Regions from separate parts of the Mesorhizobium sp. M0189 genome, predicted to be linked through region 3. Evidence: riboswitches for the same ligand, from Rfam matches in the RefSeq annotation. Region 3 holds a riboswitch; each other region holds the start of a gene.
What was found. A riboswitch is a leader RNA that binds a small molecule or an ion and turns the genes downstream of it on or off. The one in region 3 is predicted to bind cobalamin.
Positions count from the first base shown of each region.

Region 1: linked by a shared signal. The riboswitch ahead of NKJ09_RS11385 (ABC transporter ATP-binding protein) and the one ahead of NKJ09_RS13500 (DUF1636 family protein) in region 3 are both predicted to bind cobalamin.
Region 2: linked by a shared signal. The riboswitch ahead of metE (5-methyltetrahydropteroyltriglutamate--homocysteine S-methyltransferase) and the one ahead of NKJ09_RS13500 (DUF1636 family protein) in region 3 are both predicted to bind cobalamin.

Region 1 covers NZ_JAMYSW010000005.1:91,025-99,137, reverse strand. Annotated here, with positions in the region: gene groL (chaperonin GroEL) at 1-245, opposite strand, end outside; gene groES (co-chaperone GroES) at 308-604, opposite strand; gene NKJ09_RS11395 (bifunctional helix-turn-helix transcriptional regulator/GNAT family N-acetyltransferase) at 833-1,768, shown strand; gene NKJ09_RS11390 (GyrI-like domain-containing protein) at 1,806-2,639, opposite strand; cobalamin riboswitch at 2,934-3,137, shown strand; gene NKJ09_RS11385 (ABC transporter ATP-binding protein) at 3,305-3,820, shown strand; gene NKJ09_RS11380 (hypothetical protein) at 3,861-4,049, shown strand; gene NKJ09_RS11375 (ABC transporter substrate-binding protein) at 4,046-4,990, shown strand; partial or broken gene NKJ09_RS11370 (FecCD family ABC transporter permease) at 5,020-6,020, shown strand; gene NKJ09_RS11365 (MarR family winged helix-turn-helix transcriptional regulator) at 6,103-6,582, shown strand; gene NKJ09_RS11360 (HlyD family secretion protein) at 6,579-7,757, shown strand; gene NKJ09_RS11355 (DHA2 family efflux MFS transporter permease subunit) at 8,071-8,113, shown strand, end outside.
Region 2 covers NZ_JAMYSW010000023.1:18,276-26,388, forward strand. Annotated here, with positions in the region: gene metK (methionine adenosyltransferase) at 1-767, shown strand, start outside; gene NKJ09_RS28365 (adenosine kinase) at 874-1,866, shown strand; gene NKJ09_RS28370 (transposase) at 1,899-2,576, opposite strand; partial or broken gene NKJ09_RS28375 (MFS transporter) at 2,866-4,489, shown strand; cobalamin riboswitch at 4,984-5,183, shown strand; gene metE (5-methyltetrahydropteroyltriglutamate--homocysteine S-methyltransferase) at 5,279-7,624, shown strand; gene NKJ09_RS28385 (FMN-binding negative transcriptional regulator) at 7,723-7,941, opposite strand; gene NKJ09_RS28390 (dihydrodipicolinate synthase family protein) at 7,976-8,113, opposite strand, start outside.
Region 3 covers NZ_JAMYSW010000006.1:33,788-41,900, reverse strand. Annotated here, with positions in the region: gene NKJ09_RS13510 (cobaltochelatase subunit CobN) at 1-2,283, opposite strand, end outside; gene cobW (cobalamin biosynthesis protein CobW) at 2,302-3,354, opposite strand; gene NKJ09_RS13500 (DUF1636 family protein) at 3,351-3,785, opposite strand; cobalamin riboswitch at 3,824-4,027, opposite strand; gene NKJ09_RS13495 (winged helix-turn-helix domain-containing protein) at 4,057-5,256, opposite strand; gene NKJ09_RS13490 (NADH-quinone oxidoreductase subunit A) at 5,593-5,958, shown strand; gene NKJ09_RS13485 (NuoB/complex I 20 kDa subunit family protein) at 5,949-6,530, shown strand; gene NKJ09_RS13480 (NADH-quinone oxidoreductase subunit C) at 6,536-7,138, shown strand; gene NKJ09_RS13475 (NADH-quinone oxidoreductase subunit D) at 7,139-8,113, shown strand, end outside.

The DNA of each region.
Region 1 (8,113 bases), on a different contig from region 3:
TTGGTCTTCGAAGCAACTTCGCGGACCATCTGCGCGCCCATGTTCTCGAACTTGTCTTCAAGCTCGATTTCCTTGGCGACGGTGACGCCGTCCTTGGTAATGCGCGGTGCGCCGAACGACTTGTCGATGACGACGTTGCGGCCCTTGGGGCCGAGCGTGACCTTCACCGCGTCGGCGAGGATGTTGACGCCGCGCAGCATGCGCTCACGAGCGTCGCGGGAGAATTTTACGTCTTTGGCAGCCATTTTTAGCTCCTGGCAGGGGCTTGGATTGAGCCCGAAGATTTAAATGAGGGTGAGGCCGATATTCAGCCGATGATGCCCATAATGTCGGCTTCCTTCATGATCAGAAGGTCTTCGCCATTGAGCTTGACTTCGGTGCCCGACCACTTGCCGAACAGGATGCGGTCGCCGGCCTTGACGTCCAGCGGGACGAGCTTGCCGGCTTCGTCACGGGCGCCGGAACCGACGGCGATGATCTCGCCTTCCTGCGGCTTTTCCTTCGCCGTGTCGGGGATGATGATCCCGCCCGCGGTCTTGGATTCGGATTCGACCCGACGAACGACCACGCGGTCATGAAGCGGGCGGAACTTCGACTTTGCCATTTTTTATTCCTCGATGAGAATGGTGAGAACAGTTCCTCCGTCCGGCGGCGCCGGACATGGTTAGCACTCATCTTGGGGGAGTGCTAACGTGGCGCTGAAATAGTCTGGCAACTCGCGCGAGTCAAGGCGCCCGGTGAGCATCATCAGAACAATTGCTTCAAACGGATGCTTCAAACAGATACTTGACCAAGTCAACTAAATGGCTGATCTTACCGGCAGGAGGATGCCATGACCATTCATCATCACCCAGGCAAGGAGCGGATCGACGCGGTGCGAGCCTTCAACCGCTTCTATACCCGCCAGATCGGGCTGCTCGACGAAGGGCTGCTGAAAAGCACCTTCTCGCTGACCGAGGCGCGGGTGCTCTATGAACTGGCGCATCGCGATGGCCTGACCGCCACGGACCTTGGGCGCGATCTCGGCCTCGATCCCGGTTATCTCAGCCGGCTGCTGAAGAAATTCGAGGAACGTCATCTGGTCGAGCGCGCCACGATCGAGGCGGATGCAAGGCGTTCGTCGATCGCCCTGACCAAGGCCGGGCGGCAGACTTTCGCGCCGCTGAACCAGGGCTCGCACGACCAGGTCGCGGCATTGCTCGACCGGCTTTCGGTTCCCGAACAGGACAGGCTGGTCAAGGCCATGCAGACGGTGCAGCGTCTGCTGGGCGCGACCGCCGAACCCAACATTCCCTACACGCTGCGGCCTCTGCAGGTCGGCCACATCGGCTGGATCATCCATCGCCAGGGCCTGCTCTACGCGCAGGAATATGGCTGGGACGAAACCTATGAGGCGCTGGTCGCTGAAATCCTCGGCACATTCGTCAAATCCTTCGATCCGAAATGGGAACGCAGCTGGATCGCCGAGCGGGAAAGCGAGGTCGTCGGCTCCGTCTTCGTCGTGCGCCAGTCGGACGCGGTGGCGAAATTGCGCCTGCTCTACGTCGAGCCCTCGGCGCGAGGTCTCGGCATCGGCAAGCGGCTGGTCGAGGAATGTATCGGCTTTTGCCGCGCCACGGGTTACAGGACACTGACGCTGTGGACCAACGACGTGCTCGCCGCCGCCCGCCACATCTATGAGTCTGTGGGCTTTAAATTGACCAACGAGGAGTTCCACCATTCCTTCGGCAGGGATCTGGTCGGCCAGAACTGGAACCTGGAACTGTAGCAGCGCTTCCGGCGCTTCGGCGTCGGCCTGCCGTGCCTCACCCTTTGATCGGTATCCAGATTTCCAGCCCGCCATTGCCGCTGCGCGGATCAAATTCGGGGCCGTAACGCTCGAATTCCGGCGCATCGGCGATCTCGTGCCCAGAGGCTGGCAGCCATTTGTTCCAGATCGTGTTGACCGTGCGGCGGATGGTCGAGATATGGTCACGATGGGCGAACACGCCGTATTTCTGCGTCGGCACGCGCACACGCCAAAACTCCCTCGGCAGGTCCGAAAAATCGGACACTTCGACGCCAGCGATGTAGTCGAAATTGCCGGCGTCGTCGCCGTTGACGCAGACGCCATAGGCGACGTCGCCGATCTCGCCAGGAATGTTGCCAATATAGGGGCCGAACCGCTGCCACTGCATCGGGATGCCGGCGCTGGTTTCGCAGCTGTAGCGCTCGCCGAGACCGGCGATGAGAAACGGCCGGCTGGTCTCAAAACGCGGTGGTTCGAGAGTGGCGAGAAAGGACTGGTCCATCAGGATCGGCTCCACAAGATCGAGGTTGTCGAGCGAGCCTTGTGCGCGTACCAGTTCCGGCGTGGTGCCGAACTGGTCGCGGAAGGCGCGGGTGAAGGCCTCATGCGAGGCATAGCCGGCGTCGAGCGCGACCGAGAGGATGTCGGGTGCGCCGGCGCCAAGCTTGCGCGCCGCTTCGGTCAGTCGGCGAGAACGGACGTAGCTCATCACCGAACGGCCGGTAGCCGCGCCGAAAGCCCGCGTCACATGAAAGCGCGACACCCCGCTGCTCTTGGCGACATCGTCCAGCGAGACTGCTTCGGGCAGATGGCTTTCGACGAACCACAGCGCCTTCTCGGTCGGATTCATTTGGCACCTCGCATTGGCCCAGTCTCCGCATTGGCCCAGTCTTTACATGGCCCAGTCTTTACATTGGCCATGTCTTATATTGGCAAGATTATGGTGCCGCTTCCTGGCGGAGGCAGTTTGATCGAAATTGCGCACTGCGCAAATCGAGAGCGACGGTCGTCGGCAAGTCGCAGGCGTCGCGCGAAAAGGCTTGACAGGAAGCGGGCAAACGTCCTTTTAAATGTAACGTTATTACATCACGAGGTCTATATGGCTCCTTCTGACAAGACTTATTGCGCTGTGATTGGCGGAAAACTAGGGTGGCTGACTGATGGTCCCCGAGTCGAAAGGCAAGGGGTGAAAAGGGAACACGGTGAGATCTTCGGATCGAGGCCGTGGCTGCCCCCGCAACTGTAAGCGGTTAGCAAAATCCGAAGTGCCACTGGCCGGCAAGGCTGGGAAGGCAGGATGGCGCAAAGACCCGCGAGCCAGGAGACCTGCCATCAGCATGAGTTGACCGGACGGGGTGTGCCGGGAGGAGACGTGGACATCGGTCTTGTCGGCCGGTCCGTCCAGCTTCCTTCCGTCGCCATTGAGAAAGTGACGGTAAGTTGGACGCCTCCCAGCCTCTTCTTGAAGCGTGTGAACTGAGCGCGACGACGAATGGCCGGTGCCTGGTCAGCGCGGTGAGCCTTTCGATAGCGCCGGGCGACCGCCTCGCCATCATCGGCCCCAACGGCGCCGGCAAGACGACGCTGCTGCGCATGCTATGCGGTACGCTGCGGCCAAGCGCGGGAGATGTGAGATTTTCCGGACGCCGGCTGGAGAGGTTTTCGGCCGCCGAGCGGGCACTGCACATGGCGGTCGTTGGCCAGACCGACCAGCCTGATCCGCGGCTTGCCGTGATCGACTACGTCGAGCTTGGGCGCGTCCCGCATGCCGGCTTGCGACGGAGGAGCGAGCAACGCGACATCGTCATTGAAGCACTTCGCAGAACCGGCCTGCTGCCGCTGCTCGGCCGCACGATCGGCTCGCTATCCGGTGGCGAGCGGCAACGCGCCCAGTTGGCGCGCGCCATCGCCCAGGAGCCCAAAATCCTGTTCCTCGATGAACCGACCAATCATCTCGATCCGCGCGCCCGCAGCGACCTTCTCGAACTCGTATCGCAGTTTGGCATGACCGTCGTGGCGGTGCTTCAATGATCTGTCGCTTGTCACGCCATTTGCCACCAGGGTCGCGGTGATGAACGAGGCCCGCCTGCAGGCACTTGCCAGTCCGCGCGAGGCGCTGACCAAGAAGTTGATCCGCGAGATTTTCGGCGTTGACGTGCTTTGGCTGCGCCATCCCACCGAAGACCGCGAACTCACGGACTTCGACGTTCCGAACCGCGCCTCTTCACATCCCGATTTGACCAAGGAGCAACATCCGTGAAACGCCTCGTACTGTCTTTTGCCTCCCTCCTACTTGCCCAGACCGCCTTCGCTTTCCCGGTAACCGTTGATAGCTGCGGCACGCCGCTGACGTTCGACGCCGCGCCGAAGCGCGCCGTCATCCAAGATCTGAACATGGCGGAGATGGCCTTCGCGCTGGGGCTGCAACCATCGATCGTCGGCCTGACCGGCATCACCGGATGGTATAAGGTCGGTCCGGAATTCAAGGCCGAGCAGGGCGCGATCCCGGAACTCGCGCCGAAATACCCGACCATCGAAAACCTCGTCGCCGTCGAGCCCGATTTCTTCTTCGCCGGCTGGTATTACGGCATGAAGCCTGGCGGCGAGGTGACGCCCGATACGCTGGCCCCGCACGGTATCAAGACGCTGGTGCTGACGGAAAGTTGCGTCCATCTCGACCAGAACCGCCCCGCCGCCTCGATGGACCTGCTCTATGGTGATGTCGAAAAGCTGGGCAAGATTTTTGGCAAGGAGGCGGAGGCGGGAAAGCTTGTTTCGAACTGGAAGGCGCAGCTCGCCGATATCACGGCAAAGATCGGCGACCGCACGGGAACGCGTGTGTTTCTTTACGACTCCGGCGAAGACAAACCCTTCACATCAGGCAAGTTCGCGATCCCCAGCGCCATGATCGCCGCAGCCGGCGGCGACAACATCATGGCCGACATGCCGACGAGCTGGGGCAATACGGATTGGGAGACGGTGGCGGCCCGCAATCCGCAATTTCTTATCCTGCTCGACTACCAGGACGGCGGCTACAGAAAACTGCTCGATTTCCTGAAAGCTCATCCGGCGATGAAGGAGACTGAGGCGGTCAAAAATGAGCACTTCATTGCGCTGCGCTATGCCGAACTGACGCCTGGGCCTGCCAACATCGAGGCGATCGGCAAGATCGCCAGGGCGATGCACCCGGAAGCTTTCTGAGCTTGCGCCAGAGAGCGTTCGAATTGGCGATGACAGCAGGAGCAGCAGCGATTGCCGCTCTTGCTCTGCTGTCGATTGCCTATGGATCGACGGTCATCGCGTTGAGCGACGTGATTGCTGCGCTCGGACATGCCGCCGGGCTGGACGGAGACATCGTGTCCGGTCCGGCCGGCAAGATCCCGATTGCCAAGATCGTCCTCGATCTTAGGCTACCGCGCACGATTATGGCCATCTGTGTCGGCGCCGGGCTGGGCGTCATCGGCGCGCTGCTGCAGACGGTAACGCGCAACGACCTCGCAGATCCGTTCTTGTTCGGCCTGTCGTCCGGAGCCGCGGCCGGCGCGGTTTCCGTCATCACCATTTTTGGCGACCATTTCGGTATCTGGACGTTGCCGGTCGCGGCCTTCACGGGCGGCGTATTAGCCGCCGGCATCGTGCTTTTGCTGGTTTCGCGGGTGAGGGGGCAAGGCCCCGAACGGCTGATCCTCGCCGGGCTTGCCGTCTCGTTCATGTTCACCGCCTTGACTAACTATCTCGTCTTTGCCGGAGACCAGCGCGCCGCTCACTCGGTGTTGTTCTGGACGATGGGCGAGCTCGGGCTGGCCCGTTGGGACAATATCGAGCTGGCTGCTCTGGGCGCAGGCACCATCCTTGTTTATGGACTTTGGAACCACCGCCGGCTCGACGCTTTCCTGGCCGGCGAGAATGCCGCTGAAGCCTCGGCGTCCCGGTTGCGCGGATGCGCAGGATGACATTTCTCGTCGCCGCTTTCTCGACGGCGATCCTTGTCTCGGTCGCAGGCGTCATAGGTTTCGTTGGCTTGATGATCCCACATCTGTCCAGGACCCTGGCCGGCCCGCTTCATCTGCGCCTGATTGCAAGCTGCGCCCTCTTCGGAGCGGTGCTGTTGCTGGCAAGCGACCTTCTCGCGCGCACGCTGCTGCCGCCGCAGGAACTGCCGATCGGCATCATCACCAGTTCGGTCGGCGCTTTCTTCGTGGTCACGATGCTCATTCGCAATCGCTCATGATGTGACTGCCATGTACATTTGCCGCCTTCGGGCACAATCCGGGTTCCTTGAATTATGAGCACGCTTATTATATATGTCGCTCATGGTTTCCGACGGCATCGACAGATTGGGCTTTTTGATCCACGACGTGCAGCGCCTGATGCGCAAGCGCTTCGAGGCGCGCGCCAGTGGTTTCGGCCTTTCTTCGGCGCAATGGCGGCTTCTGGTCCGTGTCGCCAAGGAGGCGGGTGTCGCGCAGGCGCGGCTTGCCGAGCTTCTCGAAATCGAGCCGATCAGCGTCTCGCGCCTTGTCGATCGCATGGAGGAGGGCGGCTGGATCGAGCGCCGTCCCGACGCAACCGACAGACGAGTGCGCATGATTTTCCCGACCGCCAAGGCGAACGCAGCCTACGCCCACGTCAAGAGCCTTGCCGGCGAGGTGTATGAGGAATCGCTCGTTGGCGTTTCGCCGGAAGATCGCCGCGTCCTGGTCAAGGCGCTGGAGACAATGGTGCAGAATCTTGCGGATGGTGAGACGCCGCCCTCGGAAAAAGTGAAGAATACGGAAGGCGCAGCAGCATGAACGCGGTAGCCAAAGTAGATAAGAATGCGGCCAAGCTGGAGATGGAAGCTCCCGCGAAGCCGGCGGCAGCTCCGGTAACGGTCGCTCCGCAGGTAGCTCCGGCGCCAGTGGCGCCGAAGAAGAAGCGTCGTGCCGGCCGCTTCCTTTTGATGTTTGTGCTGCCCGCTGCGTTGATCGCCGGCGGCAGCTATGTCTGGGTGACCGGCGGCCGCTATCAGGAGACCGAGAACGCCAATCTGCAGCAGGCCAAGGTGTCGATAGCCGCCGATACGGCGGGCCGCATCGTTCAGGTCGATATTTTCGACAACCAGTCTGTCAAGCAGGGCGACGTGTTGTTCGCCATCGATCCCGAGCCCTACCGGATCGCATTGGCCCAGGCCGATGCGGCGGTGGCCGGCGCGCGGCTCAATGTCGAGCAGCTGCGTGCGGCCTATAGCCAGGCGCTGGCGCAAGAGAAGTCCGACGAAAGCCAGGTCCAGTACGCGCAGTCGCAGTATGACCGCGCCGCCGACCTTGCCCGCAAGGGCATCAACGCCAAGTCGTCGCTGGACGAGGCCAAGAACGACCTCGACAAGGCCAAGCAGCAGCTGGCCGTGGCCCAGCAAGGGATCGTCAGCGCCAAGGCGGCACTTGGCGGCAATCCCGACATCGAGACCGACAAGCATCCGACAGTGATGGCGGCGCTCGCCGCACGCAACAAGGCGGCCTACGATCTGGTCCAGACAACAGTCAAAGCGCCTGCCGACGGCATCATCAGCCAGGCCGCTTCGTTCAAGGTCGGCCAGTATGTCGGCTCGGGCACGCCGCTGTTTTCGCTGGTCGAGACCGGCGATACCTGGGTCGACGCCAATTTCAAGGAAACGCAGCTCACCAACATGAATCCGGGCCAAAAGGCCGAAATCGTGGTCGACACCTATCCGGGCAAGACGTTCGAAGCCACCGTCAAGGCGATTGGCGCCGGCACCGGGGCCGAGTTCTCGCTGCTGCCCGCGCAGAACGCCACCGGCAACTGGGTCAAGGTCACGCAGCGCATTCCGGTCCGCCTGGAGTTGACCGACGCCGACGCCAAGATGGCGCTGCGCACCGGCATGAGCGCGACCGTCACGGTGGACACCGGCGTTTCCCGCGGGCTGCCGGGCATTTTCCGCCGCGCCACGGCAGGCGAGGCCAAGTAAAGAGGCCTGACAGCGGCCGCATGGCAAACAGCGAGATGGATGCAGGTGACAGGATTGGTCCGAGGGAGGCGCAGGAAGAGTTGAATGCGTAGACGGGCTGCGCTGCGGCCTGGCTAAACCAGACAACGTTGCGCAGGATCTTCGGTCCTCAGGTTTCCGGGCGGCAGGCGCCCGCTTTGTCGAGACGCTCAGTCGATGTAACCCCCACATCGATGCTCGCGTCCCACCGCGATGAGGGTCTCTCTGCAGCGAGGGCCTCGCCGTCCGGAAACCTAATGTACACGTTTTTGTTACCTGCTGGAAGTTTTACGTCATGAGCACCCCAGAACCCTTTCGCGAAGTACCGCACCGCGGCC
Region 2 (8,113 bases), on a different contig from region 3:
TGATGCCTTTGCCGATCCAGCTCGCTCATCGCTTGACGAAACGACAGGCAGATGTCCGGAAAGCACGACAGCTTGGCTGGTTGCGTCCTGACATGAAATCCCAAGTCTCAGTGCGCTATGAGGGGTTGCGCCCTGTCGCCCTGGATACCATCGTCGTATCGACCCAACATGACGAGCAGGTCTCGCAAGAGACGGTCCGCGAGGGCGTCATTGAGGAAATCATAAAGCCTGTCCTGCCGACCCACCTGGAGACGGAAGGCATCAGAATTCTGGTCAACCCGACGGGGAGGTTCGTAGTCGGCGGGCCGCGCGGCGACTGCGGTCTCACTGGACGCAAGATCATCGTCGATTCTTATGGTGGGATGGGTCGTCACGGCGGCGGCGCCTTTTCGGGCAAGGACCCGTCCAAGGTTGACCGCTCAGCTGCCTATGCGGCCCGGTATGTGGCAAAGAATATCGTCGCAAGCGGACTTGCGGACGTCTGCGAGGTGCAGCTTGCTTACGCAATCGGCGTGGCCAGTCCGGTTTCTGCCATGGTCAACACGTTCGGGACAGCGAGGGTTGAGGAAAGAAGGATCGAGCGCCTCATTTTTGAGTTGTTCGATCTCAGACCGAAAGGCATTATCAAGATGCTTGATCTCCTACGCCCTATATACCGCAAGACCGCGACCTATGGCCATTTCGGCCGTGAAGAGCCTGATTTCACCTCGGAGAAGACAGACAGGGCCGACGAATTGCGTCGCGAGGCAGGACTCGCCGCCCCGTGAGGGCCGACGCCGAATGGATTGGCATCCGGAAAGCCCATTCCAACTCGCCAGACCCGCCGGCCGGCCGGCGTGGCAAGAAGCCGTCGGGATTTTCGCGGAGACATTGATGCCGGACTATGACGTGCTTTGTATAGGAAATGCCATCGTCGACATCATCGCCCAGTGCGACGAGGCGTTCCTGGAGACCAACGGCATCATCAAGGGCGCAATGAATTTGATCGACACGAGGCGCGCCGAACTGCTCTACAGCCGCATGGGCCCGGCCATCGAAGCCTCGGGCGGCAGCGCCGGCAACACGGCGGCGGGCGTCGCCTCCTTCGGCGGCCGCGCCGCTTTCTTCGGCAAGGTCTCCAACGACGCGCTCGGCAAAATCTACGCGCATGACATCCATGCCCAGGGTGTCGCCTTCGACACCAGGCCGCTTAACGGCGAACCGCCGACAGCGCGCTCTATGATCTTCGTCACGCCGGACGGCGAGCGCTCGATGAACACCTATCTCGGCGCCTGCGTCGAGCTCGGCCCGGAGGACGTCGAGGCCGACAAGGCCTCGGGCGTGGCGGTCACCTATTTCGAGGGCTATCTGTGGGACCCGCCGCGCGCCAAGGAGGCGATCAGGCAGACGGCTAAGCTCGCCCACGCCGCCGGGCGCGAAGTGTCGATGACATTGTCGGACTCGTTCTGCGTCGATCGCTACCGCGACGAATTCCTCGATCTGATGCGCTCCGGCACCGTCGACATCGTCTTTGCCAACAGTCACGAGATCAAGTCGCTCTACCAGACCGCGTCTTTCGACGAGGCGCTGGCCCAGATCCGCAAGGATTGCAAGATCGCCGCCGTTACCCGCTCGGAAAAGGGCTCGGTGATCGTGCGCGGCGACGAGACCGTGACCATCAATGCGACCAGGATCCGCGAGCTGGTCGACACCACCGGCGCCGGCGACCTCTACGCCGCCGGCTTCCTCTACGGCTACACGCAAGGCCGCAGCCTCAAGGATTGCGGCGATCTCGGCTCGCTGGCAGCCGGGCTGGTCATCCAGCAAATCGGCCCAAGGCCACGCCAGAATTTGCGCAGAGAGGCGGAGCAGGCGGGATTGCTGTAGGTGGCGAGCCAAGAACCAGCTGCCCACCCTCCTTAATCCAGCCCGAGCCTTTTCTTCAGTTCCGCATTCTCCTTGCGGAGACGATCGGCAAGCAGGCTCTTTAGCCGCTTGTTTTCTTCCTCGAGCGCGACGAGATCCTTCAGCCCGTCACTGTCCGCCGCCGGCGCCGCCGCCTTCTTCCAAAGATAATATGTCTGTTCCGAGATGCCGGCTTGCTTCACCGCGCTCTTGAGAGTAGCGCCGCCGCCGATCGAGGTCTCGATCTGCGCCAGCTTCTGGGCACGATCCTTCGCGGAGTAGCTCTTTCGGCCTGTTCGCGCTGACGGCGGTGCTTCAGTGGTCGCGGATATCGGCTTGGCGCCCTCCTTGCGGGCAGGCGCGCTCGCCTCAGCTTCTGGCTTCCTCGACCGCCGCGCTCTCGTCTTCGGTTTTGGCGTTTCCGCTTTGTCTGCCGGTTCGCTATGAACTACTGCTGACTCGGTTTCCAGGGGATTGGCCATGAAATGCTCCACTCGAGGTTTGTGCAAAGGTTCAGCATCAAGGGCCACTACAGTAGAGTCAACAAGCTGACGATTTAACGGCTCGACTTCGTTTGTTGTTTCGGCCATCGCCGCGGCGATGTCGAAATTGCCCCAGATGGAACGTGCGGATTTTTCATAATTGCGCTTTTGTTTGACTTCCACGGTGAATGGTCGCGTCTGCCGCCTCATAGTTCCTTCCTGAATAGGAGAATGAAGTCGCCGCTCGAATTTTTGGCGCTTCCTGCTTAGCGCGGAGCATTATCGTATAGCCGCTCAACGGGCAAGTGATGCCGGTCTTCGATGGCTGACCCATCTGGGGAGATTTGAGCGGCTTCGCGCGTCCTGCGCATGCCTGTAAGGCCGCCAAGTTTTCTGGGTTAGCAGGCGCGCCACTGTGGCAGCTTGGCTTGTACGGCGAGGCCATGGTCGAGTGAGGCGAACCAAATCCAGCCCCGCGGTCGATCCCGAAGCTTCCACAATGGCGAAGAGAACATCTTCACTCGTTCCTTTTCAGCACAAGACCTTCCGTTCGCTATGGTCGGCTGCACTCGTTTCGAACCTTGGCACCCTGGTGGAAGGTGTGGCGGCGGCTTGGCTGATGACCAGCATCGCCACCTCCCATGGAATGGTGGCGCTCGTCCAGTCATCGACCACCCTCCCCTACATGATCTTCTCCCTCGCGGCGGGAGCGCTCGCGGACAACTTTGACCGTCGCCGGATCATGTTGACTGCGCAACTGCTGATGGTCTGCGTATCCGCCTTCCTGGCGTTCCTGACCTATGCGGGGGAAATGACACCCTGGATCCTTCTGGGTCTCACCTTCCTGATCGGCTGTGGTTGGGCACGATCCCTCTTGGCAAGCCTCGATGGGGGATATCCTGCCTCGCGAACACCTGCCTAGCGCGGTTGCGCTCAACGGCATGAGCTACAATCTCATGCGCAGCATCGGGCCGGCGATTGGCGGCCTAATCGTGGCCACAGCCGGTGCGGCCTTCGCGTTCCTCTTTAACGTCTTTTGCTACTTCGCTCTGATCGCTGCGCTGTTGCGGTGGAAAGCGGTACGGGCACGACAAGCGCTGCCGCGGGAGGCTTTCGGCAGTGCGATGGCGGCGGGCTTCCGTTACGTGCTCTTGTCGCCGAACCTTCTCAAGGTGATGTGCCGGAGTTTCATTTTCGGCCTCACCGCCGTTGTCATTTTGGCTCTCCTGCCGTTGGTCGCTCGCGAACAGATCAAAGGGACCGCAGTCACCTACGGCGTGATGCTCGGCTTCTTCGGCCTGGGAGCGATTTGCGGCGCGCTCCTCATTGGGCGGGTCCGAGAAGTTCTCTCCAACGAATGGGTCATTCGCGGTGCGTTCTTTATACTGGCGATCAGCTGCTTCTTTCTGGCATGGAGTGAGCACGTTTGGCTGAACTGTCTCCTCCTCATGCCGGCCGGTGCGGCCTGGATTCAATCATTCTCGCTGTTTAACGTCACAGTGCAGCTTTCGGCGCCGCGGTGGGTGGTTGGACGCGCCCTGTCTCTCTATCAGACGGCCACATACGGCGGCATGGCGGCGGGAAGCTGGCTTTGGGGCGAACTGGCGGATGTCCAAGGTGTTTCGGGAGCCTTCCTCGTCGCCAGCGTGGTTCTTGTGATTGGTGGACTGATGGGCATCGTTCTGCGTCAGCCGGATTTCGAAACGCTCAATCTGGATCCGACCAACAAGTTCAGCGAACCGACGCTGCAACTTGATCTGCGGCCACGAAGCGGTCCGATCATGGTGATGGTCGATTATCGTATCGATCAGAGAGATGTCCCAGAATTTCTCAGTGTGATGACATCGTGGCGAAAAGCCCGGCTGCGAGATGGCGCCAGACAATGGGCGTTGCTGCGTGACCTGGAAAAGCCCGAACTATGGACCGAGTGCTATCATGTGCCAACCTGGGTCGAGTATGTTCGCCACAACAACAGGCAGACCCAGGATGACGCCGAAATCGTTGCGCGCCGGGAAGCGCTGCACCGTGGCGATTGCCCGCCCAAGACGCATCACAAGATCGAACGCCAAACCGTGCGCGTGCACGACGATTTGCCGCTCAGGCCTCATTTGGACAGGACTTGAGCTGGCCCGTTGGTTTGAGCCGGTTACCTTCAGCCGGTGGGCTGCGAACAAGCAGGTCGAGACATTGGCCTCGATCACTTCGCAACACGCCGCTGCGCCGGGCCTCGGGTGCTCCCCTCGAAATCATTGTGTCGTATCACCGAGGGCATCACGGCCAACAGCTTCCTAGGCAACAGCCTCGCCATTGAGCCGAATATGGTCGCGAGCAGATCACCGACGAAGCGGTCGGAACCTCGGAGCCGAAGTTCGATGCCGAGGTGGCGTTCGCATGATGCGCGAAGCAGCACCACGGCGCTTGCCGGTATGTTTGCGCCCGGCAGCCGACGAACTCCTATCCTCCCGGACCGCTGTGCGTCATTGCTTTGATTTACCGGCCGCTCAAGGCTTCCACAGTTTTCGCTTTCGAGGCGACCTTTGGCAACATGCCAACCGAAATTTAACATAACGACATAAACATTTCTTTATGCGGCATTGACAAAGAAGCGAGCTGCTGTAATTGTCTCCCGTGTCGTGGTTCTCCGTACGGCGGTGCCGCAGCGGAGCTAAGAGGGAAGCCGGTGCGATGCCGGCGCTGCCCCCGCAACTGTTAGCGGCAAGCTAACCCCACTCATGTCACTGAGGCGAATAGCCTTGGGAAGACGGGTAGAGGCTATGACCCGCGAGCCAGGAGACCTGCCACGGCGAATTACGTCCATGGGCGGGGTGTCTCGGTGGCCGCTGCAGCCTGGCGTTCGTGCCGGCCTGCTAGCGCCTTCCTTGTCACCGACGCCCCAACCATCGGGGTATGGCATGACTGTCTCTCAGCAAATTCCTGTAGCAACGCTCGGCGTGCCGCGCTTCGGTCGTCGGCGAGAACTGAAGTTCGCGCTTGAAAGTTACTGGTCCGGAAAATCTTCCGCCGCCGACCTTCTCACGACGGCGAAGGCGCTCCGTGCCGCTAGCTGGGAAGAGCAGCACGATCGCGGCGTGTCGAAAATCCCGTCGAACGACTTCTCGCTTTACGACCATGTGCTCGACACCGCAGCCATGGTCGGCGCCCTTCCGTCTCGTTACGCCTGGAATGGCGGCGAGGTCCCACTCGACATCTACTTCGCTATGGCGCGCGGCAACCAAGGTCAGACGGAGGATTGTGGGCACGGTGGTCACCAGCATGCGGCTCATCGGCCTGGTGTAACCGCGATGGAAATGACCAAGTGGTTTGACACCAACTATCACTACATTGTGCCGGAACTAAACGATGATCAAACGTTCGCTCTTTCGTCGACGAAGCCGGTTGATTACTTCCTCGAGGCTAAAGCCCTCGGCATTCACACACGCCCAGTCATCCTTGGACCGGTCACCTTCCTCAAGCTGGCGAAATCGCCTGCCGAGGGATTCGATCCCATCGCGCTCCTGCCGCGGCTGCTGCCCGTCTACGAGCAACTCCTGCAGAGGCTGAAGCTGTCGGGAGCCGATTGGGTGCAGATCGATGAGCCAGCGCTTGTCCTCGATCTGAACCCGAACGAACGAGCTGCGTTCGAATTCGCCTATGGCCAGCTGTCGAAAGCCGCGCCCGAGCTGAAGATCATGCTGGCTACCTATTTCGGGCCGCTGGGAGACAATCTCCAAACCGCGGTTTCTCTGCCCCTGGCCGGGCTGCATATTGATCTCGTGCGCGCTCCCGAGCAGCTGGAAACGGTGGGTCGGCTCGCTCCGAAAGATCTGGTGCTCTCGCTTGGCTTGATCGATGGCCGCAACGTCTGGCGTGCGAACCTGCCCGCCATTCTCGACCGCATCAAACCGATCGTCGCCGGCTGGCCCTTGGACCGCGTCGAAATCGCGCCTTCCTGCTCGATGCTGCATGTGCCGATCGACCTGCGCATGGAGACGGAACTCGACGCGGACATCAGGTCGTGGCTCGCCTTCGCGGCCCAGAAGACCGACGAGTTGGTGTTGCTGGCCCGGGCCCTGTCCCAAGGCAGGGATGCGGTGGCAGGCGCGTTGAAAGCGTCTGCCGAGGCTGCCGCCACTCGCGTGACATCCACGAAGATCCATGACCCGCTTGTTGAGGGGCGGATCGCCAGCATTGACGACAGCATGAAACGACGAGAGAGCGCTTTTGCCGAGCGCTGCAGAGTCCAGGCCGGCACGCTCGGGCTGCCGCCGTTCCCGACGACGACCATCGGGTCCTTCCCGCAGACGCCGCAGGTACGCAGGTCGCGGGCCGCTCATGCGAAGGGCCAACTGAGCTATGTCGACTACGAGAGCTTCCTGAAGAAGGAGATCGAGGCTGCAATTCGCTGGCAGGAAGAGATCGGGCTGGACGTGCTGGTGCACGGTGAGTTCGAACGAAACGACATGGTACAGCATTTCGGCGAGCAGCTGTCCGGCTTCGCCTTCACCCAGCATGCCTGGGTACAAAGCTATGGGTCTCGCTACGTGCGTCCCCCCATTATCTTCGGCGACGTATCGAGGCGCAATCCGATGACGGTGCGCTGGTGGCAATTCGCCCAGTCGCTTACGGAAAAGCCTGTGAAGGGAATGCTCACGGGCCCAGTGACCATTCTCAACTGGTCTTTTGTTCGCGACGACGTACCCCGCTCCGAAGCCTGCCGCCAGATCGCGCTCGCCATCCGCGACGAAGTGACGGATCTCGAAATGTCCGGCGCAAGGATGATCCAGATCGATGAGGCCGCCTTTCGCGAAGGATTGCCACTGCGCCAGTCTGACTGGAAAGTCTATCTCGACTGGGCTGTCGAATGCTTCCGGATCGCTTCAACGGGTGTAAAGGACGCGACTCAAATCCATACCCACATGTGCTATTCGGAGTTCAACGAGATCATCGACGCGATCGCTGGAATGGATGCGGATGTAATTTCGATTGAGACGTCGCGCTCGAAAATGGAGCTGCTGGACGCCTTCACGAGCTCCAAATATCCGAACGAAATCGGTCCCGGAGTCTATGACATTCACTCACCACGCGTCCCGGAAGTCGGCGAGATTTCGGATCTCGTCATGCTTGCCCGCGAGCGACTGTCGGATGCCCAACTGTGGGTAAACCCGGACTGTGGCCTCAAAACACGCAAATGGGAGGAGGTCCGCCCTGCCCTCATGAACATGGTTGCTGCAGCACGCGCGCTCCGGGAGAAAGTGTAGGCCGGAGGGTTTCCTGGTTGCTCACCATGTGGTGAGTTACCGGCTGCCGCATGTGGGCCGTGAATGTGCCAAAACGCGATCACATCCTTTGAAATAAGTCACTCGAGCGAGAATGTGCACTTTCCTTCGGCACGTGTATTAATCGCGCAGGAGTAAAGGGTACCGTTTTCTCCCTGTGACGTGTCGAGTTCGAAGGGGATGTGATTGGCGTCGAGACCGCTCCGGCCATGGGTTATCAGCATGCCAAGTGCACTGTTCTCGATCAGTTCGTAGAGGACTTCTCGGCTCGGTTCATCGAAATGCGCGGGTACATACATGACAGGTTCCTTCACTGGCCGCCGGGTTCGCTGTTCACCGGTTGACATCCGATGGCAAGCGTTCCAACGCGGCGGCGATCTGGCGCTTCGCTGCTGAGGGCAGAGGCAGGATGGGACGCGGGGGGTCGGCACGGCAAATGTCGAGCAATTCGGCAAGTGCATAGACGACGCG
Region 3 (8,113 bases):
GATCAGCTTCGCCAGGCGGTCGCGGCGGCGGCGGTCGAGCCCGTCGGCCTGGGCATATTCGTCAACCAGTCGCTCGAGTTTATGCTGCTCTTCGTCCAGCCCGGCGCCGGTCAGCGGCGGCGGCAGATGGCCAAGCGTGACGGCGGCAATGCGTCGCTTGGCTTGTGCTGCCTCGCCGGGGTTGGAGACGATGAAAGGATAAATGACGGGCAGGGGGCCGGTGACGATTTCGGGAAAGCAGTTTTCGCTGAGCGCCACGGTCTTGCCGGGCAGCCACTCCAGCGTGCCGTGGGCGCCGACATGGATAATTGCATGGATGCCGAGCGACTTACGCAGCCACAAGCCAAAGGCGATCAGTGCATGGCGCGGCGGCAGTGTCGGGTCGTGATAGTCGGCGCGGCGGTCGGCTGAGCGCCCGCGATCAGGGGCGAGGGCTACGGTGATATTGCCGAAGGTGGCGGCGCGGAAGGGGAATTTTGCGGTGGTGGGCGCTTGGACACCCCCCTCTGCCCTGCCGGACATCTCCCCTTCAAGGGGGGAGATTGGCAGTTCGGCTGCCGGCTCTCCCTTAACGCCCTTGGTAGTTGGCGAAAGCAGAGACAACAGCGCAATCTCCCCCCTTGAAGGGGAGATGTCCGGCAGCACAGAGGGGGGTGCCTCGCGCGAACCTGTCTCATCATCCGTATTCCCCCATGCGGCCTCCACCGCAGCGATGGCCGCCGGCGGCAATTCCTTCGAGAAGGTCAGATAATCCTGCAAAGCCAGTCCCTGGTCGGCTGGCTCCAGCACCTCCAGCAACTGACGCGGCGTTTGCGGAATCCCTTCAACGGCGTAGCCCTGTTCGCTCAGGTCGTGCAGCATCGCCAGCACGCTGGACGGCACGTCGAGACCGACGGCATAGCCGGTGCGGCCGGGCGCGCTCGGATAGTCGGGGATCAGGATGGCGAGCTTGCGCTCCGCACGCGGCGTCCGCTGCAGACGCACGAAGGCCTCGATACGGTTCGCGACCTGCGCCACGCGGTCAGGCTCTGGCCGGTTGGCGAAGGCGCGGAAGGCCAATGCCGGATCGATCTCGCTTTCGCTCTTGAAGGAAATGGCGCCGGCCAGGATGCGGCCGTCGAGCTCGGGCAGGACGACATGCATGGCAAGGTCGGCGGGCGCCAGGCCGCGCTGGTTGTTCCGCCAGATGTCGCGGCGGGTGGTCGCGACGACGACCTGGAACACCGGCACTCCGGCGCGGTCGAACAGCGTCTCGACGCCGGGTTCGGCGCCCGAGGCGAAAGCTGTGGCGGTGATGATGGCGGCAGGGTTCAGCGCGGCAAACGCGGGTTCGACAAAGGCGAGCGATGCCGCGTCCTTGAGGCTGGAGACGAAGATGGGGACCGGCGCTATGCCACGCTGCCCGAGCGCCTCGACAAGCGCATCGATGGGCGCGACATCGGCGGCGAGCAGCATCGAGCGGTAGAACAGGATGGGGATGATGGGGGCGGGTTCGGCGGACGGTAGGTTTAGGCTGCGTTCCGTCGCGCCCCCCTCTGTCCTGCCGGACATCTCCCCCACAAGGGGGGAGATCGCCTGGTCATCGTCGCCTTCGTCAATGTTCGATGTTGCAGAAGTCGCGAGACGGTCAGTGACAGCCGATCTCCCCCCTTGTGGGGGAGATGTCCGGCAGGACAGAGGGGGGCGCGAAGGAATGCCGACGCTTGATAAGTCCATTCTTTCTATAACGCCGCGTCCCGGCTCGTAAAATCCCGCCTTTGGCACGCTGACAGGTTCAGCGACCGCCGCACCCGATCCGGCGAGACTTGCCAACCTCTGCACCAGCGCCGTCATATTCGCCGGGCCACCTTCGCGGAAATAGTCGAGCAGACCATCAAGTTCCTGGCGCGGCAGCGTCGAGCCTTCGATCAGCCGCAAATCCTCGTCGTGGCTCTCGCCCGGTAGGAGCGCCAGCTTAATACCGCGATTTCGCGCGACAACGGCAAGCTGGTCGCAGCCGTAGCGCCACCAGTCGTAACCGCCGAGGATGCGGACCAGGACGATCTTGGCGTGGCGGGCGACGCTGTCGATCCAGAGGTCGACGGACATCGGGTGGCGCAGGTCGCGCAAGGCGGCGAGCCGCATCGACGGCAGGCGGTCCGCATCTGCCTTCCACGCCGCCGCCAGCCCGGCGAGGTCGCTGTCGGTGAAGGACAGCGCCACGACATCCGCAGGCGTTTGCCTGAGATCGACAGGCTCGGCGAGATCGTCGAGCGAGGCGGATGTGGTGGTGAGGATGTGCATCGCGGCTCGTACCTGGGATCAGCCGGCGAGGATACGCTCGATCGCCGGGCGGTTCAGCCCTTTCAGGCCGATGACGACGAGGCGCGAGCGGCGATCGTCTTCAGCGGTCCAGGCGCGGTCGTAATAGTGGTTGACGCGCGGACCGACGGCCTGCAGCAAGAGCCGCATCGGCTTGCCGCCGACGTCGACGAAACCCTTGACGCGCAATACGTTTTCTTCCTCCGCCGCCGTGGCGACGCGTTGTGCCAGCTCGTCCGGGTCGGACACCGACGCAATGTCGATGACGAACGAGTCAAAGTCGTCATGTTCGTGGTCGAGCTCGTCGTCGTGATGGGTCTTGCGGTTCTCGATGTCGTCCTCGACGGCGAGACCAAGGCCGAGCAGCACCGACGGATCGACCTTGCCTTGCGAGGTCGGCACGATCTTCACCGCCCGCGCAACATGCTTGCCGATGACGGCATTGGCGCGCGCCGCGCCGGCTGCGTCCAGCAGGTCGCTCTTCGACAGGATGATCAGGTCGGCACAAGCGAGCTGGTCTTCGAACACCTCCTCGACAGGATCGTCATGGTCGAGCGTCTCGTCCTGCGCGCGCTGCGCCTGCAGGGCGTCCATGTCGTTGGCAACGCGGCCATCAGCCAGCGCCGGCCCGTCGACGACAGCGATGACGCCATCGACCGTGACGCGGCTTTTCACCGACGGCCACTGGAAGGCCTGGACCAGCGGCTTGGGCAGGGCCAGCCCGGACGTCTCGATCAGGATGTGGTCGACCTTCGGCGTCAGCGACAGGATCTGGTCGAGCGCGGGGACAAAGTCGTCGGCGACAGTGCAGCAGATGCAGCCATTGGCCAGCTCGACGATGTTTTCCTCGGGGCAAGTGTCGATGCCGCAGCCCTTCAGGATCTCGCCGTCGATGCCGATATCGCCGAACTCGTTGACGATGATGGCCAGGCGCTTGCCTTTGGCGTTTTCGAGCAAATGGCGGATCAGCGTCGTCTTGCCGGCGCCGAGAAAGCCGGTGACGACGGTGCAGGGGACGCGCGAAACGTTGGCGGCCGAATCTGGGGAAGTCATATCAAGTCCTTCAAAAGGTCGAGGGGAGGGATGCGGGCAACCAAGCCGCGCTTCAGGCAATCGGGACGGCCGCGCCACGGAATGAGGCCGTCCGTCGAAGTAGCGAACAGCTTTGCCCCCGTCACCAGATCGGTGCCGCTGGTCGTGGTCAGGTCGCCGAAGACATAGCTCCAGCAGCCGTCGCGCAGCATCGCGGCGCTGAGCCGGCGCTTGCAATTGCCGAGGCATTCGACGGTGCGGATTTTAATGTTTTCGCTGGAAGCGGCGCGGCGCGTGTGCTCGGCGAGCAGTTCGCCGGCGCGGGGATAAGCGTCCGAACCGGTCTCGTCACGGCAGGACGAGCAGACGATGACGGTAACGCCGGCCGGGGAATCACCATGGCCGGACAATAAATCCGCTGTCTCAGCCGGAAAACTGCTGTCGCGTTCCAAATCAGGCTCCTTGCCCGGAAAACCCGCCAGGCGATCGGATTCTTATGTCCTAGACGGCAGGTCTCCTGGCTCGCGGGTCATCGCCTGGGTGCCGCCTTCCCGGGAATATCCCAGTGGTTTTCGGCCTTGGCTCGTCGCTTACAGTTGCGGGGACAGCCGCGGATTTGAAATCGAGATTTCGCACCGCATTCCCTCTTGGCCCTTGCCGTTGCGGGCAGGGGACCGTCTGGAACGGATTTAGGCTTGTGAAGGCAGTCGTGTCAACGCACGTCTATGACGCGGCGATATCTGCGAGCGGCTGGCCGAGGTCGCCGGCAGCCGTCACCTCGATGCGCTCGAGCCCGAGCCAACCCTGCATCTGCTTCAATTCCTCGAAAAGGGCGGCGGCAGTTTGCGGCGGGGCGCCGGGCTCCGAATAGGCGGCATGGACGCGCAATACGCCGGCCGGGCGGTCGGCCCTGAGGTCGACGCGCCCGACGATGCTGTCGCCGAGCAGGAACGGCAGCACATAATAGCCATACTGGCGCTTTTCGGCCGGCGTGTAGATCTCGATGCGGTAGTGGAAGTCGAACAACCGCTCGGTGCGCGACCGCTCGAAGACGACGGGATCGAACGGCGCAAGCAAGGCGCGCGCCTCGATCCTGCGCGGCAAACGGCCGTCCTTGTGGAGATAGGCTGTTTTGCTCCAGCCTTCGACGCTCACCGGCAACAGGTCGCCAGCCTCGACCAGTTCCTCGATGCGGCCCTTGATGTCGGCGGGCGAGAGGCGGAAATAGTCGCGCAGATCGCCCGCCGTGGCGACGCCATGGGCGCGGGCGGAGATGCGCAGCAGTTCGCGGTGGGCGTCCGCGGGGGACGGAACTGGCAAAGCGAGTACCGTTAGCGGCAGCACGCGCTCCGGCAGATCGTAGAACCGCTCGAAACCACGCCGGTGCGCCGTGGTGATGCGGCCCGCCCAGAACAGCCATTCGAAGGCATGCTTGGCATGGCTCCAGCCCCACCAGCCGCCCGAGCCCTTCTGGCCTTCGAAAGCCGACGCCGCGATCGGGCCTCGTTCAGCGACCTCGCGATAGATGTCCTCAATGTAGGCGGCGTGCTCGCGGCCCCATTTTGCCAGTCCGCTGTACATTTCCTCGCCGCGCTCGGCCCGCCGCATGCGCCAGCGCATCAGCGGATAGGTCTCGACGGGCAGGAACGAGGCTTCATGCGCCCAATATTCGAAGACCATGCGCTTGCGTGTCACCGCGGCGTCGTCGAGCAGCGCCAGCTTGTAGGGGCCAAGCCGCGAATAGAGCGGCATATAATGGGCGCGAACCACGGCGCTGACGGAATCGATCTGCAGCAGGCCGGTACGTGCAAGCACCCGGGCCAGATGCCGGCGGTCAGGCGTGCCGCTGGGGCGCGGGTCATTGAATCCCTGTGCCGCAAGCGCAATGCGACGGGCCAGGGCAAGCGAGATTTTTTCTTTCATGAAGGCGGTATCCGGACGATGTTAGACAGAGAAAATGACCTGCGATTCCGCCCCATGCTAGCAAGGTTTTGGCGGCATCTATGTCAGGAGAGAAAAGTGGAGTGAAAAGTGAAGGAAATCAAACAGGAGCGGATCGGACCAGTTTTCCCGGATATGCCGTCCAGCACCGCGATTTGAACAAGGTTTGACTTGCTTCGCCGAAAGCGCTGCGCTAACCCTCGCCGCGTTGCAGCATAGAGCCCCCTTAAAACGGTTCAGTGGTTAATCTGTCACGCTTCCGCAAGTGGGTCCGGTGCTGTAATCAGAGTGGATTGGCCGCCAACGGAAAACTGCAGCATGAACGCACTTTTAGGTTCGTACCTGCCCATCGTCCTGTTCATCGGCGTGGCGCTGGTCGTCGGCCTGGCGCTGCTCGCCGCACCGTTCCTGGTGGCTTACCGCAACCCCGATCCGGAAAAGCTTTCCGCCTATGAGTGCGGCTTCAACTCGTTCGACGACGCCCGCATGAAGTTCGACATCCGCTTCTACCTGGTGTCGATCCTGTTCATCATCTTCGATCTGGAGGTGGCCTTCCTGTTTCCTTGGGCAGTGTCGTTCAGTCAGATCGGCATGCTCGGTTTCTGGTCGATGATGGTGTTTTTGGCGGTGCTGACCATCGGCTTTGCCTATGAATGGAAAAAAGGAGCGCTGGAATGGGATTGAACGACAGTTCCGGCACGCTCGTCGCGCCGAAGCCCAAGGGCCTCATCGACCCCAACACCGGCAGACCGGTGGGGGAGGATGATCCGTTCTTCCTGGAGATCAACAACGAACTCGCCGACAAGGGTTTTCTCGTCACTTCGACCGAGGCGCTGATCACCTGGGCGCGCAGCGGCTCGTTGATGTTCATGACCTTTGGCCTCGCCTGCTGCGCCGTCGAGATGATCCACACCTCGATGCCACGCTACGACAGCGAGCGTTTCGGTGTCGCGCCGCGCGCGTCTCCGCGCCAGTCCGACATCATGATCGTCGCCGGCACGCTGACCAACAAGATGGCGCCGGCGCTGCGCAAGGTCTACGACCAGATGCCGGAGCCGCGCTACGTCATCTCGATGGGCTCCTGTGCCAATGGCGGCGGCTATTATCATTATTCCTATTCGGTGGTGCGCGGCTGCGACCGCATCGTGCCGGTCGACATCTACGTGCCCGGCTGCCCACCGAGCGCTGAAGCGCTGCTCTACGGCATCCTTCTGCTGCAGAAGAAGATCCGCCGCACCGGCACGATCGAACGGTGAGCGGCATGACCCAGGCGTTGAATGACCTCTCGACCTATCTTGGCGAGAAGCTGACCGGCCGGATCGGCGAAGCGGTGCTCGCCTATGGCGAACTCACTATCTCGGTCGAGCCGCGCGACCTGATCGAGGTGGTGACCTTCCTGCGCGACGACCCGAAATGCCAGTTCATTTCGATCATCGACGTTTGCGGCGCAGATTATCCGTCGCGGGCAAAGCGCTTCGACGTGGTCTATCACCTGCTGTCGCCGAGGCAGAATATCCGCATCCGCATCAAGGTCCAGGCCGACGAAGAGACGCTGGTGCCGTCGATCACCGGCATATATCCCGGCGCGGACTGGTTCGAGCGCGAGACCTACGACCTCTATGGCGTGCTGTTTTCGGGCCATCCCGATCTGCGCCGGATCCTGACCGACTACGGCTTCGAGGGCCATCCGCTGCGCAAGGACTTTCCGCTGACCGGCTTCGTCGAGGTGCGCTACGACGACGAAGCCAAGCGCGTCATCTACGAGCCGGTCGAGCTCAAGCAGGAATTCCGCAATTTCGATTTTCTGTCTCCGTGGGAAGGTACGGATTACGTGCTTCCGGGAGATGAGAAGGCAAAGCAGTAAATGGCTGAAACCTCCGTTCGCAACTTCAATATCAATTTCGGCCCGCAACACCCTGCTGCGCATGGCGTTTTGCGCCTTGTGCTGGAGCTTGACGGAGAAGTCGTCGATCGCGTCGATCCGCATATCGGGCTTTTGCATCGCGGCACGGAAAAGCTGATCGAGCACAAGACTTATCTGCAGGCCGTGCCCTATCTCGACCGGCTCGACTATTGCGCGCCGATGAACCAGGAGCATGCCTTTGCGCTCGCCGCCGAGCGGCTGCTCGGTATCGAGGTGCCGAAGCGCGGGCAGCTTATTCGAGTTCTCTACTCCGAGATCGGCCGCATTATGTCGCACATCCTCAATGTGACGACGCAGGCGATGGATGTCGGCGCGCTGACGCCGCCGCTCTGGGGTTTTGTCGAGCGCGAAAAGCTGATGGTGTTCTATGAGCGCGCCTCGGGCTCGCGCATGCACGCGGCCTATTTCCGGCCGGGCGGCGTCCACCAGGACCTGCCGCAGAAGCTGATCGAGGACATCGGCAAGTGGATCGACCCGTTCCTGAAGTCGGTCGACGACCTCGACGCGCTTTTGACCGGCAACCGCATCTTCAAGCAGCGCAATGTCGACATCGCTACCGTCTCCCTGGCCGACGCTTGGGCCTGGGGCTTTTCCGGCGTCATGGTGCGCGGCTCGGGTGCGCCGTGGGATCTGCGCAAATCGCAGCCCTACGAATGCTATGCCGAGCTGGACTTCGACATTCCGATCGGCAAGAACGGCGACTGCTTCGACCGTTATCTGGTGCGTATGGAAGAGATGCGGCAGTCGGCGAAAATCATGCGCCAGTGCGTCGACCTGTTGCTCGGTAAGGAGGGCAGCGGGCCGGTGTCTAACCTCGACGGCAAGGTGGTGCCGCCGAAGCGCGCGGCGATGAAGCGCTCGATGGAAGCGCTGATCCATCACTTCAAGCTCTACACCGAAGGCTACCGCGTTCCG